3 regions of the Neobacillus sp. 204 genome follow, and region 3 is predicted to be linked to each of the others. Evidence: predicted binding sites of a transcription regulator. Region 3 holds the regulator's gene; each other region holds the start of a gene.
The links. Region 3 encodes LexA, which represses DNA repair genes until DNA is damaged. Its sites were predicted from a motif close to CGAACATATGTTCG; they were not measured.
Positions count from the first base shown of each region.

Region 1: the regulator LexA is predicted to act here: its motif matches at 3,461-3,474, upstream of ACJ004_RS14085 (Y-family DNA polymerase).
Region 2: the regulator LexA is predicted to act here: its motif matches at 1,775-1,788, upstream of ACJ004_RS04330 (YolD-like family protein).

Region 1 covers NZ_JBJORY010000006.1:158,785-164,274, forward strand. The annotation lists gene ACJ004_RS14065 (alpha/beta hydrolase) at 1-791, shown strand, start outside; gene ACJ004_RS14070 (iron-sulfur cluster biosynthesis family protein) at 813-1,145, opposite strand; gene ACJ004_RS14075 (CDGSH iron-sulfur domain-containing protein) at 1,290-1,496, shown strand; gene ACJ004_RS14080 (YolD-like family protein) at 1,537-1,872, opposite strand; gene ACJ004_RS14085 (Y-family DNA polymerase) at 2,137-3,396, opposite strand; gene ACJ004_RS14090 (YqzH family protein) at 3,557-3,748, shown strand; gene ACJ004_RS14095 (SDR family NAD(P)-dependent oxidoreductase) at 3,946-4,743, opposite strand; gene ACJ004_RS14100 (MBL fold metallo-hydrolase) at 4,773-5,490, opposite strand, start outside.
Region 2 covers NZ_JBJORY010000002.1:38,134-43,623, forward strand. The annotation lists gene ACJ004_RS04320 (LIM domain-containing protein) at 495-650, shown strand; gene ACJ004_RS04325 (mediator of RNA polymerase II transcription subunit 21) at 1,077-1,700, shown strand; gene ACJ004_RS04330 (YolD-like family protein) at 1,819-2,157, shown strand; gene ACJ004_RS04335 (hypothetical protein) at 2,228-2,668, opposite strand; cobalamin riboswitch at 2,977-3,209, shown strand; gene ACJ004_RS04340 (hypothetical protein) at 3,384-3,563, opposite strand; gene ACJ004_RS04345 (hypothetical protein) at 4,118-4,459, shown strand; gene ACJ004_RS04350 (hypothetical protein) at 4,537-4,701, shown strand; gene ACJ004_RS04355 (HNH endonuclease) at 4,691-5,374, shown strand; gene ACJ004_RS04360 (hypothetical protein) at 5,432-5,490, shown strand, end outside.
Region 3 covers NZ_JBJORY010000001.1:617,229-622,718, reverse strand. The annotation lists gene ACJ004_RS03100 (DUF896 domain-containing protein) at 67-297, opposite strand; gene ACJ004_RS03095 (YneB family resolvase-like protein) at 376-1,023, opposite strand; gene yneA (cell division suppressor protein YneA) at 1,036-1,362, opposite strand; gene lexA (transcriptional repressor LexA) at 1,521-2,144, shown strand; gene ACJ004_RS03080 (DUF4257 domain-containing protein) at 2,344-2,637, shown strand; gene ACJ004_RS03075 (hypothetical protein) at 2,777-3,031, opposite strand; gene glnA (type I glutamate--ammonia ligase) at 3,480-4,814, opposite strand; gene ACJ004_RS03065 (MerR family transcriptional regulator) at 4,853-5,254, opposite strand; gene ACJ004_RS03060 (methionine gamma-lyase family protein) at 5,389-5,490, opposite strand, start outside.

The sequences.
Region 1 (5,490 bases), on a different contig from region 3:
CTGGCAGGTATAATCCCGAGGAGTTTGAGTCCTTGCCGAAGCGGGAGATTGATATTCCTTCCCCTTTTGGTTATATGATTAAAGCCCTTCTTGTTGAACCGCATCAGACCAATCGTTATATCATTATTTCTCATGGTGTAACCGAAACGAAAATTAATTCGATTAAATATGCGAATCTGTTTTTAACACGCGGGTTTAATACGTTAATTTATGACCATCGCCGCCACGGGGAATCTGGCGGAAAAACCACAAGTTTTGGTCATTATGAAAAATTTGATTTAAAAACAGTCGTCGATTGGCTCAAAAAAGAAAAAGGACCTCAGCTTGAACTTGGGATTCACGGTGAATCGATGGGGGCTGCTACCATGCTTCTTTATGCTGGTCTTCTTGAAGACGGTGCTGATTTTTATATTGCTGATTGTCCATTTTCGGATTTTAAGGAGCAGCTTGCTTATCTAATCAAAAGGGATTTTAAGCTTGTCCCAAGTCTTTTACTGCCACTTGGTGATGCCCTTTTACGCCTGCGGGATAAATATTCGATTCGAAATGTATCTCCGATTTCGGTTATTGAAAATATCAAACATCCGATTTTGTTTATTCACAGTCAAAAGGATGATTTTATTCTCCCGACAATGACAAAGGATTTATTTGAGCAAAAAAAGGGGCCTAAAATGCTTTTTTTGGCCGCTAATGGCCGCCATGCCCAGTCATTTAATGAAAACCGCGCGGATTATGAACGAGTGATTGATGAATTTTTACAAAAGTATGTTGACCATCCGTTGCCAAGCTAAAAACAGACTGTCCAAAATGGATCAGTCTGTTTTTTCTTTGATGATTAAACTCATATGGCCATTTAGGATTTGCTGTGGACTTTTTAGTTGAAAGCAATTTGCCGATGGGGAAAAATCAATTTTCATTTGCTCATCGAAAAAAACAGTTTTTGATTTTTCTACATAAATCGTTCTATCATTTGTCTCAATCGCGATATCATTAGTTTCTACTTCCGGTATAAACCACAAAACTACTACCCCGTTTACGGCACACCCACAGCCGTCTGTATCGTACTTTAGCTTTAAGTAGCCTTCTCGGCCATTAATTCTCTCATTTATTTTTTCAGCTGCCGCTGTAGTTATATTGATCTCCAAGTTTATCGCTCCCCTCTTTTTAGCATATGGTGATTGTACCATATGTTTGGTGAAGTTGTTTCTTCTTTGCTTATGGATTTAGTTGCTTTTTCCTCATCTTCCATTTAATCTCATTATTAGAAATTAAAAAAAGGGGTGCTTTTCATGTCAAAAATACAAATCAAAGTAAACGATAACGGGTCACTGAGAATTACAGGTGATGTGGAATTGTTAGATGGCGAAGGCAATGTCTATACAACAAAGCCGTCCTTTTCCCTCTGCCGCTGTGGTTTATCCAATAACAAACCATTTTGCGACGGCTCGCATAAAGGAAAATTCGAATCCCAGGTTCGGGCTCCAAAAGAAGAATAAGCATAGAAAGAGCGGCTTCGCAATATGAAGCCGCTCTTTCTTATGCTTCTGTCATCCGGATGTCAGCAATGGCATCAATCGGAATCCGGTGCACTTCTTCAAAGCGGTCTATCACATGAAGCCGTTGGGTCAGTTCGTCCCAGTAATGGATTTTGCCAATCACGATTTCATAGTTCTGATTTCGATAATGGGTGATCGTCACGTACTGATCATATTCAATTGCTTCGGACAAGATCTCGTTCATGCGTTCCAGCTGCTGTTCATCCATTTCTCGTTTCTGTTCATACCGATCTTCCTTCACCCAATCTCTGAGCAATTTCACATGCTCAGGAAGCATCATTGACGTCCATTTGATCCTTCCGCGATCGCGAATCATATGCTTCTCCTTCTTTCGGTCTTAACTCAGTTTCAGTATTAATATTTGACTACTGTCTAGCTCCAGCGCCCAGCGGCTAGTGTACTTCGCACTTCTCCCTACGATAAGTCAACATCGAATCGCTAACGCTCTCCGTGTTTCCTTTATCTCAGTCGAAGTGCTCCACAAGGAACGCTTCGGCAGCATAAGCATCGCACGAAGGAAAAAGCGTTAGCTTTTTCGAGGAGTCCATACGCCGCTAAACGGGCGCCTCCGCTTTTCTTATTACCTTTTATGTCCTCCAACTAACGTGGCCCGATGCTTTGCTGTTCCAGCAGCTGTATAAGAAACAGCACGCAGCAAGGAACCGGAACCAAAGCGTTTACGGACAGTATCCACCACATAGCCAAGCTCACGCCTCTTATAGGCACCCATGTCGAAAAGATCGAGCTGAAGCTCACGGTCATCAACAATGTTGCTAATGGCAATCGAAATCTGCCGTACCGTCTTTCCAGTGTAATGTTCATGAAATAATTCAAGACAAACACAATAAAGCTCCATCGTCACATTCGTTGGCTGCCCAATCGTTCTGGAGCGATGAAAACCGCCGCCAAATTCGTCCTGGCTGTAGCCAACTCCGAGACTAATGGTTCTCCCTGCCTTTCGATGCGTCCGTGCCCGCCTTGCTACCTCCTCACACATTTCTAAAATGACCGTCTTAATTTCCTTTTCCTCCTTATAGTCCCTTAAAAGAATTTGACTTTTTCCAAAGCTAATCTGCCCTTGGATAAGTGGTGCGCCCAATTCAGAAAGATCGACACCCCAGGCATGATAATAAAGCTGATTCCCCATGATGCCGAATTTCTTTTCTAACTTTTCTAAATCATAGCGAGCTAGTTGACCTACAGTAAAAATGCCCATCCCATTTAATGTTTTTTCAACACGCCTGCCGATCCCCCACATTTCCCTGAGCGGTGACACCTTCCAAAGTTTTGTCTGAACATCTTCATACGTCCACTCGGCCACTCCTCGTTTCTTGGCATCAAGGTCAAGGCAGAGCTTCGCCAGTAACATGTTCGGACCTATTCCAACAGCACATGGCAGCTGAAATTCCCGCTCAATATCATCCTTTATTTTTTGGGCAATCGTATGGGCATCCCCCCATAAACGAATGGCACCATCCACTTTAATAAAGCTTTCATCAACGCTATAGACATGAATCGCTTCTTTTGGAACATAGCGATTAAATACACGCGAAATTTCGGTGGCAATTCGCAAATACGTTGCCATTTTAGGCTCAACAATTTGAATCCTAGGGTCTTTGGGAATCTCAAACATCCGGGAACCCGTTTTGATACCAAATTCTTTTTTCATCCGCGGCGACGCAGCAAGAACAATACTTCCCTGCCGCTCTTTTTGACCGACCACAGCTAAATAACACTCCAAAGGGTCAAGACCATACATGACAGCCGAACAGCTGGCATAGAAGCTCTTCATGTCCACACATAAAATTTTATTTTGCGGCAGTGCGCTGTAATCCACCATGACGTATCCCCCACAATTTTAATATCGAACATAAGTTCCTTTTTATTATATTCACTATCATAAGCGAATATGCGTTCGCATTCAATGGAAACTTTTTGACAGGTTTCAATATGGAGATTGGACGGAAAAACGATATAATGAGGAAGAGAGGTGCGTTCGTATGGAGAAAAAACTGATAAAAAAAATGATTTTAAACTGTTTTAAACAGTATTACGAAGCAGAATCAATGCCTATTAGTGATAAAGACTTGGAGGAGTTGACAATACGGATTTTTCAACTAAAAGAGGAAGAACCTACAGCGAATTTATTCGAGGTTGTGAATGACGCGGTGTATGAATTTTTAACTGGGTAGATAAGTATCTGAAGTTTGCGATGATTTCCAATTAATATCCAGCAAATGTCGTAAGTTTCGTAAAATGTGTAGTAAATGTCCATAATTATGTAGTAAGTTCCAATAAATATGTAGTAATTCTCAGTAATTATGTAGTAAGTTCCAATAAATATAAGAATCTAAAAAAAGCCCCTGAAACAGAGGCCTCCTCATAACGTCTATTTCTGATTAAAAGCACGTCTGCCAATTCGCTCGAACAGCCGGGGGAAGAGTACGTACACAACACTGCCCATATTCATCCAACGCGGCAAATTAATCTCCCTTGTTTTCGTCAGCATGCTGTCGACGACCTTCTGGGCAACATACTCGGGCTTAAGCATAAATCTCTGCACATTTTTAACATACGTACCTTTTTCGTCGGCTATATTAAAAAAATTGGTAGCGATTGGTCCAGGATTCACTGAGGTTACAAGGACATTAAAATCTGCTAACTCCATTCGCAGTGAGTTCGTGTAACCAAGAACGGCATGCTTTGAGGCTGAATAGACACTTGATTTTGGAGTGGCAATTTTCCCAGCCTGTGAGGCAATATTAATAATATGGCCAAAACGTCTTTCACGCATTTTCGGGAGCACCATGCTTGTGCAGGCCATGAGCCCCACCACATTCACATCAAACATGCCCTTAATTTCATCCAATGTCGCCAAGTGGGCTTCACGAAAAACTCCAAAGCCGGCATTATTGACTAGAATATCAATAGCTCCTATTGTATCGAAAACCCGTTGGAAAACTGTCTGCACCTGATCTGTATCCGACACATCCAGTTGAAAAACATCCACTTTAACCTGATGCTTTTGCTGTAGTTCTGTTTGCAGCTGCTCGAGTTTACCAATATTTCGGGCTAATAGCACAAGATTGGCCCCGTTTGATGCACAAAGCTTGGCGATTTCCGCCCCGATTCCTCCCGATGCACCTGTAATCACGATATTTCTACCTTTTAATTGTTCCCTAACCATTATTACACCTCATCTGAGTTGATCAAACGCTAAAGCTTAGCTTGATAAAGCACGGGATTTGTACCCTTACTAATAATCTCTCCGATAGATGATAAATAGTCAAGTTGTGCGACAGTTTCTGAAATGGTCAACATCAGTTCACGCTGATAAACAGACGGAAACAGACGTTTACAAATTTCAAAGACGGTAAGCTCTTCTTCTTTTAACCAGCTATGAACCGTCATAGCCCGCTCATGTTGGCGCTTCAATCGTTTATCTACCAACTCTGCTAACTTGTAAACTTCCTCACCATGCCCTGTGTAGACACATTGAATTGGATAGGAAAGTAGTTTCTTCATAGAGTCATTGTGCTGAAGTTGAGGCTGCGGTCTTTCCGTTTCGCCAGGGGCTGGCGGTTCAAGCAAAGGATTCGGGGAAATATGAGCTAAAATTAAATCTCCCCCAATTAAAATTCCATCCTTTTCCCTGTAAAGGGCAATGTGGCTTTGGGCATGACCCGGTGTTTCAATTACGTCAAACTCATTTAAACCAAGAGGTCTCATCCCCTCAACAAGATGTCCGGTCAACGAGCGGTTACAAGAATACTTCATTGTTTTTCTTAACTTAGAAAGCAACGAAAAATATTCCTCAGGGAGGCCGAACTTTAAAAAATGGACACGAAAAAATTCTTCTTGTTCTTGAAAAAATTCTTCTGTTGGATGAATCCATCGTTCATTCAGATAATGACCATATACTTCTAAGGAATCA
Region 2 (5,490 bases), on a different contig from region 3:
GTTCCAGGAAGGTTGATTTTACAATGGTTTTACTAATTCACAGAGAGTAATACAATACCCCTGACCAATAGTTTAGGAAACTATCCGATATGTCATCGATATGTCAACGTATTGTCATTACGGGATTGAGGCGGTATTTATGACCGACAGTGTAACCGTACGTCCTACGGCTTTAAAAATATTAACCTACAATTACAATTTATCCGAATATTAGTAATGTTGTCAATAATTTTCTTAATAAGTATTAAATGGTAGACCATATTCGTTAAGTCACTTGGTGCGAAATTCTATATTCTTAACGTTGGTGATCAGATTATCCTGTATAGAAATTTGGGCCATTAGAATCACCAAAGCAAAAACTCTCCGCCTAATTAGGTATATAATTAAGGACCAATTACGTCACTTTAACGAGTGGCGTTTTTTTTATTGGCATAATTTCTTTGATCTCGGAATAGTATTTACGGAATGAAAAGACAACGAGAGGGGAACTTCATATGAGCGATTATAATACGGGGAATTCTGCTTCAGTTTACGATTACGATGGACGTGATTCATACGAATGTTACGACTGCCGTCAAAAACTAAGAGATGCCGAGACATATGAAGCAGGCGGTAGAATATATTGCGGTACTTGTTACCAAGGCAAATAATTTACGCCTAATCAGGCGTTTTTCTTTTGACTAACAAAGGAACATTTGTTTGTATTTTATATAGAGAGCAGGAGGAGTACCAGATGGCAATTCGAAAATCGCAATAAAATAGAGGAAAGCCAACATATTCATAGACAAACTTACGATCTAATCTAATTACTTAACTATCGGTGTGTTTCATTTAGTTTACGAAGAATACTTAGTCAGACATGTATAAATATAGTGTTTTGGTGCGTTCAAATTTCGAGCATTGATGTGCAGACTCAAATAGCTGATTTCCCGTTGAATTACTTATATAAATAGACGAGAAATTTACGTGGATACACAGGTTTTTTTTATTAAAATAGTTTTAATTTGTCGAAGGGATTTTATGGAAATGTTACTAGTGAATTGTTACTATTTAGGTAGGAAGAGGGTGGGACGCTCATGACACTAAAAAAGATAATTGGGCTACTATTGTTAAGTGGTTTGTTAATTTTATCGGTTACTCCAACTTATGCATCCGTTCACGTTAATGGCTATTTTAGAAAAGACGGAACGTATGTACAACCACATTATCGGAGCAATCCAGACGGGAATTTCAACAATAACTGGTCAACAAAAGGAAATATTAATCCTTATACCGGTCAGGAAGGAACAAAGACGGAACCAGATTATTCAAGTGGCAACAATTACGATGTGGAAGTTCCAGATTTTACAACAATCCCCGATACAAATAAGAAACTTGAAGAAGAATTAAGAAAACAAACGGAAGAGTTAAATAAACAACGGGAGGAATCTGACAAAGAGCTTGATAATCTATTAAAACAGCTTGATGACGTAGGTAAAGACTATACTCCTCCTAATTTTGAAACTAGTACAAATACAGATGCAGATACATACACAGATACAGACACTGACACACAAAATTTAACGAACAGTATTCAAACAGATAAGGAAGAGAAACTAGAAAATAAGAAAAATGTTTCTAAGGATCACAAAAAATCGTTCCATTCTAAACTATCATTGTGGGATAAGTTTATCAAATCTTTAAAAGGTCTATTTAGTTAACCCTGCTTATATAGAATAATTAAGTATAGAACGTCTAAGGTGAATAGGAGACGTTTTTCTTTTTGTTTACATATAGAACGTTTGTTCGTGTGTAATAAGAACGAAGTAGATGTTCGAAATGACGATAAGAGATCGCGGTAAAATTAAATGGAATGCAGCTTCCTTTATACCGCAAGTCTTCGAAATGCAGCGCGATATGTTTAAGGATCAAGAGCGCCAGCCAAAGACGTTACTTAGCGAATTCGATACTGAGGAGTTTGACATGCGCATAGCTTACGCGATGGAATATAACCTAGCGGTGAAGCTGACGGTTTGGACCGATGGATTTAAGGAGGAACTTAAGGGACGAGTACATAACGTTGACTCGATTACTCATCAACTACGAGTTGAAGTAAAGCCTGGCGAAATTGAGCGGATTGCATTCAATGATGTTATCGGAGTGTATGTAATAGATTAACTTAATAGGGTTGAGATTTGGGCTGCAAATACAAAAAAGAGCCTCAGTTGATTAGCCGAGGCAGTCTTAGTTAGAAGAAATTTGATAAAAAGGGTCCATATGACATATAAAAGTCAATAGTAATGTCACCATCTTCGGTTCTACCGTCAATTTTAAATATAAAATCGGACCGGAGTTGTTTTTTATATTGTTTATAATAACTAGAATTCAAAATGTCATCTTTGACGTTATGGAAATCGAAATCAACAAGAATATAAGGTCCTTCTTCATCGTTCATCAATTCGATGTACTTCGTTTCGTCTACTTTTTCTAAGCTTGATCGAAGTTTGTAACGTAAACTGAAGGTAGGTAAATAATCCTTTTTAACTGATGCTTTAATAGTAGTTTTAATATCTTGAGGTAGATAAACTGTGAAGAAACTCTTTATAACTTGATCTCTTATTAAGCTTCGCTTCCTGTTCCTTTCGTTTTCTTTTCTTAAGTAAAATTTTTCTATGTTTTTATAAACCATTTGGATCGCCTCCTATTAATTTTTATGCGATCCCCATCGTTTACATTCTAATAACTTCCTTCTAAAAGAGGTCATGATCGGTTAAGAACGAGATATCAAATTGAGGTAATCGTTAACTAGTTGAGGAAAAGCTTTCGATAGGAACGAATTTTAATTCTTCATTTTGCCTGGAAATAAAAACTGCAGCTTACGCTATGAGCTAAAACACCTATTCAATGTCAAATGTTCGAAACACACAAAAACACGAAAAACGAATTTAATACACCAAAACTTGCCAAATGGAAAAGCCAATTATATAATTCTCTTATAATTAAATAAGTTCTTTAAGTGCCGCGAGACAATAAATTAAAATAATCTACGGCTTAATAGGGAATTCGGTTAAAATCCGAATCTGTTTACGCAACTGTAAGTGCTGATGAATCTTTGCCACTGCGCAATCCATTGTATGGGAAGGTGTATGCCACTGTGCAAATCGCTGTGTGGGAAGGCTGGGGTAGGTAGACGCACAAGTCAGGAGACCTGCTTAAAACTTTGATTTTTAAAGTAAAAGCGAGGTGAGCGTAATATTTATGGGTTTTTTTACTAATTTTTTAGACGTTTCGTTCGTTAAAGGCGTAGGAACGATTATTGTTGCAAATATTATCTGGCATTTTATTACTCATTACAAACTAACAAAACGATAATGAATAAAGCCCTTAGCAAATTTGCTGGGGCTTTACGTATGTAGATCGCTAACCTTCACGTCATACTCATCGATATATTCTACAATTTTTAGCAATCGTTGGATTGCGTAATCCTTATCTGATAAATCGTCTGCAATCAGCTCGCCAGTAAGGTCGAGAAGCTGCACCTTAATACGTGCGATCGTTAATTTTGCCACTAATAGGTCGTTCACTTTACAGCCACCCCTAATTTCGTTTGATGTTAGTTCACCACACTTATAATTTACATTTTCGACAGTGAGTTTCGGACTATTAATCTATCCCCATTAATATTCTGAGCGTAATTTTTCGACTTATACCATCGAAAGCCATGGATTAAACCACATGCTTATCAGATATTTTCACTAAATACTAATGTAGGTCTTGTTCAATAATCATATATATATGTCGTTAATTTCAAATACGCAGCCATTGAGGTTGCGTATTTTTTTTCGTTATAAAAGTATTTGGAAAAACCAATTCACAGCTGCTCAGGGTTCAGATTATTCAACGGTTACAACTGTAATAAAAAAATTTTGTCTAAGTGCGTTACAAACCTCGAAATGGGCCGGACTGTCTATATGAGAACAGTTAAGGAGGTGATTTGAAAATGGTTACATCAGCAATAATAGATCAATGTGTTTACAGAGCGTGTTTCTAATTAACTTAGCAACCACTTTATAAACCTTTCCAGTCGCTTAAGAAATGTAGCAAATAACCAAATATATCTAATATGGAGGAATTACAAATGAACACATTTAACCAAGAAAAATTTACTAAAGAGGACTTAAAAGGATTAGAGAGTTTATGGTGTACGCTTGATTGTTACTGTGATCTAGAAGTGGAACGTGAAATGTATGAGAATTTAATTTGGAGTTTAGCTAGATGTAGTGATCTAGTAACTGCTCAAAACAAATTGGACCTTGTAAATTTCTTAATAGAATCATATGGAGAATTACATAATTATAAAAAAGAAATAATGATAGGTATTGATTTTATGGGGATTATAGAAGAGATCGACACTAAACTACTTGAGATAATAGTACCCATAATAAAAGAAAAATTACGTGGGCACCGTGACAGGAGCTAGAACTAGAGGGTAAAAAATCTAAATTTGGAATATAAGTTAACAAATGAATTTGCTAACGCAAAAATGGAGGAATTCAGTTGGAAGAACTTGATAGTATAATTCGGCGAATTGAGTCAATTAAGGATGAATTGAAAATAAACGAAACGGACGAGAAGAGTATTAATAACGCTATAGAAAATTGGGTAATTGAAAAGCTTCAAAATAAACTAAAGGAGAAAGGTTTAAGTCCAGATGAAAAATAAATATAAGCACAACGGAGATGGCACTACAACAATTTATGTTGAAAGTCTTGACCGATTACTAGAGGTTCGGATTAGTACAGAGGATATTAATATTCTAGAAAGTCGTGGTTATAACATTTGTGTTACATGGGACAAAACTAGCCGTACTTTTTATGTTAAGAGCAGAGGGAAGTATGTCCATCGTCTACTAATGGATCCACCTAAGGGAATGCAAGTCCACCATATAGATGGCAACGGATTAAATAATACCAGGCAAAATCTTGAGGTACTAACACTAAGTGAACATGCTCGTAAAAAACGCTCAAAAGAGCCAATTGTCGGTGATCCAAGCAAAGGTGTTCAAGTCCATATTTTGAGCAAAGCTGAGCCTAGTAAAAAACAGTCAGACAAACGACATTGGTTTCGACTAGAAGTTAATGGATTGCATTACGGTACATTTGATTGTGACATCAATTTAAGTTTACATGCGAATATTACAGATATGGTAGTAAATCGTAAGTTAAATGATGAACAGATTTATGCTCAGTTTTTAAGTAAGGGACATAATGAAGAACATGTTGGAGCCGTAATCAAGGAGGACGCAGATTTTTCCGCACGCCTGATCCTGGAAAACAAAAAGAACATAAAAAAATTATTAATCGTAGGGTTGTATCTTAGTAATCACAATAAATGAACAACGAACCGTCTTTTTTACCAAAATTACTAAAGTACAAGAATAGGAGAATTTAATATGGATAACATAGTGGGTCATACGAAATATAAAATGACAGAAAGCGGAATTGAATATTG
Region 3 (5,490 bases):
TTATTTTGGCACAGAAATTGTCTCTCTATGTAAAATAGGAATACAAAAAATTGTATTCCTGGACTTTTAGTGAAGTGTATTTTTTTTCCTTGCTTTGATTTTTTCTGGTGTTACATCATTTCCTTCGGGATCAATAAACTTTGTGTTGGTTAGGGTATCAAGCATATTAGAACGGAAAGTTGCCAAATATTCGCTTCTTAAGGTTGTTTGTTCTTTAGCTTCTGATTCAGTCAATCCCGTTGCCTTTGCTTTTCTTGCCAGTTCATTAATTCTAGCCATTTTTTCTTTGGATAGCATGGAGTGAACCTTCCTTTCTATCTGTTTACATGACACCTGATTTTACTAAAAAAAAAACCTAATGACAAGGCAAAAGGTCTACTCTTCTTGTGATTCTATATATTCTTGGTATCTTCTATGGACCGTTGCTTTTGAAATATTATACCCAAACCCTCTCAGAGTGGCAGCTATTTCAGCAAAAATTAATCCATTCTTTCTTAATCGAACAATTTCTTCTACTGGGACTTCAATTTTATCACGTCCAGATGCTTCGCCGAGATTCTTTAAGTTTTTTTCAGGTTTATATCCTTTTTGAACTGCCCGTTTCATTCCGCGCTTAATTTTTGCATTATGTAGTTTACGTTGATATTCCTCAACCATACCAACAATTTTTAAAACCATGGAATCCGATTCTGATAGTTGTAATTCACCACTATGGGAGATACTAAAAAGTTTAATATTTTCTTTTAAGATACAATGTAAGATAGCTATTTTAGCGTTGCCTCTACCAAGTCGTGTTTCATCCTGGATTAAGACAGCCTGAACCTGTTCATCCTTAATTCGTTCTAATAATTGAAAAATTCCTTCTCGATCGTAATCATAGCCACTTGCCTTTTCTTTAATTACCCTATCGATTTCAAAGTGATAGGATTGAGCAAGTTGTGTTAATTCCTCTTCCTGACGCTTTAAGGATGTTTCTTGTGTTTCTTTATTGGTGCTGACACGGCAGTATATGATTGCTTTCATAATTGTTCCTTTCTATTCACCTATAGCACTCGCTAATTCTCTTGTTGATGAACCTTCTTCCTTGCTCACTGGGATAATTATTTCTTCACCAGGAAAAATCCGATCTTCTTCAATTTCATTATGCTTTTTAATCCATGCAACAAACTCTTTGTTTGATAATGAATGTTGTTCTGAAAATTGATCTGAAATTCCCCAAAGTGAATCGCCTTCAGTAATCGTAATCTTTAAATATTTATCCTGGTCGTTTGAGTGATGTTGGAAAGATAAAATGAAAGAAAATAAACAGCTTAAAATAATAAGTGTAATAGCATAGGAGTATTTGTTCCATAATTTTTTCATAAATTAACACCTCTACTAAGAATATATGTTCGCTTTATTGATTTAATTATAAATCGAACATTTGTTTGTTGTCAACTGTTTTTCGAACTTATGTTTGTATAAAAAATACGAACATGATATAATAAAGACAACATTAACCAGACGAGGTGGATTTTATCATGGCTAAAATATCAAAGCGGCAGCAGGATATCTTAGACTTCATTAAAAGTGAGGTTAAGAGTAAAGGATATCCCCCTTCCGTTAGGGAAATTGGAGAGGCGGTTGGACTGGCATCCAGCTCAACTGTACACGGTCACTTAGCAAGGTTGGAAAGCAAAGGACTTATTAGACGAGATCCAACCAAACCAAGGGCAATTGAAATATTAGAAGCTGATGTAGCAGCACATATACCAAGAAATGCAGTAGTAAATGTTCCAGTGGTTGGTAAAGTAACTGCAGGACTTCCAATTACAGCTATTGAAAATGTGGAAGAGTATTTCCCACTTCCAGAAAGTCTTGCACCTGCAGATGAACAAGTTTTCATGCTAGAAATCATGGGTGAGAGTATGATAGAGGCCGGAATACTAGATGGAGACTATGTAATTGTAAAACAGCAGCCAACCGCAAATAACGGTGATATTGTTGTAGCAATGACAGAGGAAGATGAAGCCACCTGTAAGAGATTTTTCAAGGAAAAAGATTACATACGCCTGCAGCCGGAAAATTCTACAATGGACCCTATTATCCTAAGGAATGTTTCCATTTTAGGAAAAGTTATTGGTGTTTACCGGCATATTCATTAATAAGGAGCTTGCACTACGGTGCATGCTTTTTTTTGTCGCCCTATTGGGAAAATTTTTCATTTTTATCATATCATGTATTTTATATAGTGAAAATTCAGTATTTTTACTCATGCTTATCTTGTTAACCTATAATATAATAGTACTACACCAAGATTTACCTTAGGTCCAAAAAATAAAGGCTTAAGGAGGTTGAGAAACAGTGTTAGCGGACATTATTTTCTCTATAGTAATTGGTGGAACAGTTGGTATTGTAGGACATGTTCGAAAGCACGGAAAAATTATCATGCCCCGGAAAACGAAAAAGTTCATTTATCTCGGTTTTTTAGAAGAATTACTCCTAGGTGCGGTTGCTGCGCTTCTCCTTGTTTTATATACAGCTCCAAATTCAACGGTGGAAAATATCCTTTTTTCGATCATTGCTGGAATTGGTGGTGATGCCGTTCTTTCTAAAATTAAGCTCCTAAACCAGACAGAAAAAGATAATAATGAATAATTAAGAAATAAAGCCATGATACAAGCGTATCATGGCTTTCTCTTATAAAAATTCTGCTGCTCTATCAGCTATGCTAATTTTCTTTAACTCATATCTTACAAACCCTTTCTTTTTGCAGCGCCTGCCCTCCTCTACTTGCCTATTTTGCTATGCGTGCTTGTATTTCAGATAATTTCACCTTAAAAAACGCTTTATAAACTTGCGTGTCCGCTTCCGTAAAGACAGAATGGCTTACATAGTTTCCTTTTAACGTTCTACGTTTCTCATCAAATAGAAAACATTCCTGACCTTTTGCTCCTGATTCTAGTAAACTTAAAATAAGATCCGGTTTCTTATACGTCTTTTCACGAAGAATTTCTTGGGTTAGAGCATTACAAATTTGCAGTTTATACAAAAAAAGCACCTCCCAAATGTTTTCTACTTAAGCATATACTATATATGAGTAGCAGAACATAGAAAATTGTGAATTTTTAAAGAAATAAAGAAGACATATGGACAGTAGAGGGGATTAACAACCATCACAGGTTTGAACGGGCATTTGTGGTTGCCAATCAGAGATATTGTCGACCATAGATAGATATATTGAGCCATCTAGGTCGTCAATAAGGGGGATTGTCGACCGTAATTATATATTATGAGCAATTTAAATCATCAATCAAGGCTATTGTCGACCGTAGTCAGATATTATGTGCAATTTAAGTCGTCAATCAGGGCTATTGTTGACCGTAGGTAGATATATCGAGCAATTCGGGTCGTCAATCAATGGGTAAAGCTATCAAATTTAATAACAGCCCCAAATAGGTAAAAGCCCTGACGCAACGAGCGACAGGACTTTTTAGATATTAATACATGCTCATATATTGATCGCGTTCCCATTGGTGAACGACTGTACGGAACATATCCCACTCAATTTCTTTCGCTTCAACAAAGTGTTCCATAATGTGCTCGCCAAGACCAGACACAATTACTTCATCAGATTTCAATTGGTCTAATGCTTGAGCTAATGTTGCAGGAAGATCGACGATACCTTCTTCGATTCTCTCTTCTTTGCTCATTACATAGATGTTTCTGTCAACTGGTGCAGGAGGAGTTAATTTGTTTTTAATTCCGTCTAAACCAGCTTTTAGAAGTACAGCCATTGCTAAGTATGGATTAGCTGATGGGTCTACACTACGTACTTCAACACGTGTACTCAAGCCACGAGAAGCAGGAATACGAATTAATGGTGAACGGTTTCTTGCTGACCAAGCCACATAGCATGGTGCTTCATAACCAGGAACAAGACGCTTATAAGAGTTTACTGTTGGATTTGTTACCGCTGTAAAGGCTGGAGCGTGCTTAAGGATACCTGCAATGAATTGACGAGCTGTATCACTAAGTTCTAGATCACCCGATGGTTCGAAGAATGAATTTGCTCCTTCTTTAAACAATGAAAGGTTCATGTGCATTCCAGATCCATTAACACCATACAATGGTTTTGGCATAAACGTTGCGTGTAAACCATGTTTACGTGCAATTGTTTTTACCACAAGCTTGAAAGTTTGAATTTGGTCACAAGCTGTTAATGCATCTGCATATTTAAAGTCAATTTCATGCTGACCTGGAGCCACTTCATGGTGGGAAGCTTCAATTTCAAAGCCCATTTCTTCTAGTTCAAGCACGATATCACGACGGCAGTTTTCACCAAGGTCGATAGGCGCTAAATCAAAATATCCGCCTTTGTCATTAAGGTCTAATGATGGTTCGCCCTGCTGGTCTAATTTAAATAAGAAGAATTCTGGCTCAGGCCCTAAGTTAAAGCTCGTGAATCCAAGGTCTTGCATTTCTTTTAATACTCTTCTTAAGTTATTACGAGGATCCCCTTCAAATGGTTTTCCTTCTGGAGTATAAATATCACAGATTAAGCGGGCAACTTTCCCTTTTTCTGCTGTCCAAGGGAATACCACCCATGTGTTAAGGTCTGGATATAGTAACATATCAGACTCTTCAATTCGTACAAAACCTTCGATGGAAGAACCGTCAAACATCATTTTATTATCAAGTGCTTTTTCTAATTGAGAAATTGGAATCTCTACGTTTTTGATTGTTCCAAGGATGTCTGTGAATTGTAAACGAATAAATTTTACGTTTTCCTCAACAGCTAATCTTTTAATATCTTCTCTTGAATACTTTGCCATGTTCTTACCCCCTATTTTTTAGAAAAGATGCTTTCATATTAATGAAAGAATCTTGACATATCTCCCTGACGTAATGAAGAACGATTGTTTCGACCTGAATGCATCAATTCGTTGCGTAGTAGTTTTCTTAGTTGTTCATCAGTTAATTCGCGTTTAGTTTTCTCTGTTTGTTGTTCAATAATGTTTGATTGTTGCTCCTTAACAAGGAACAATTGTTTAATGCCAGCCATGTTTACACCTTGATCAATTAGATCCTTAATTTCTAGAAGCCTATCAATATCATTCAAACAATATAGACGTCTATTTCCTTCGGTTCTAGCAGGAGAAATCAATTGGTGTTCTTCGTAGTAACGAATTTGCCTGGCTGTAAGTTCCGTTAGCTGCATGACCGTTCCGATCGGGAACAGGGGCATGGAACGGCGAATTTCCTTTCCACTCACCTAATTATTCCTCCCTTTGTGTTTATTCATATTGTTATTATATTTCGTGTTAGAAAAGTTGTCAATGATATGGCAGATTTTCTTACACGAATTTTTTTAAAAAATTGGACAACTTAAAAAATACTACCTAATCACTAAAACAGTTCCATTAATCCTTTCTCTTTTAAATGGTCTACCGCTAGACAAACAGCCATTTTAACATGAGCATAGGTTAATCCACCTTGCACGTAAGCTAC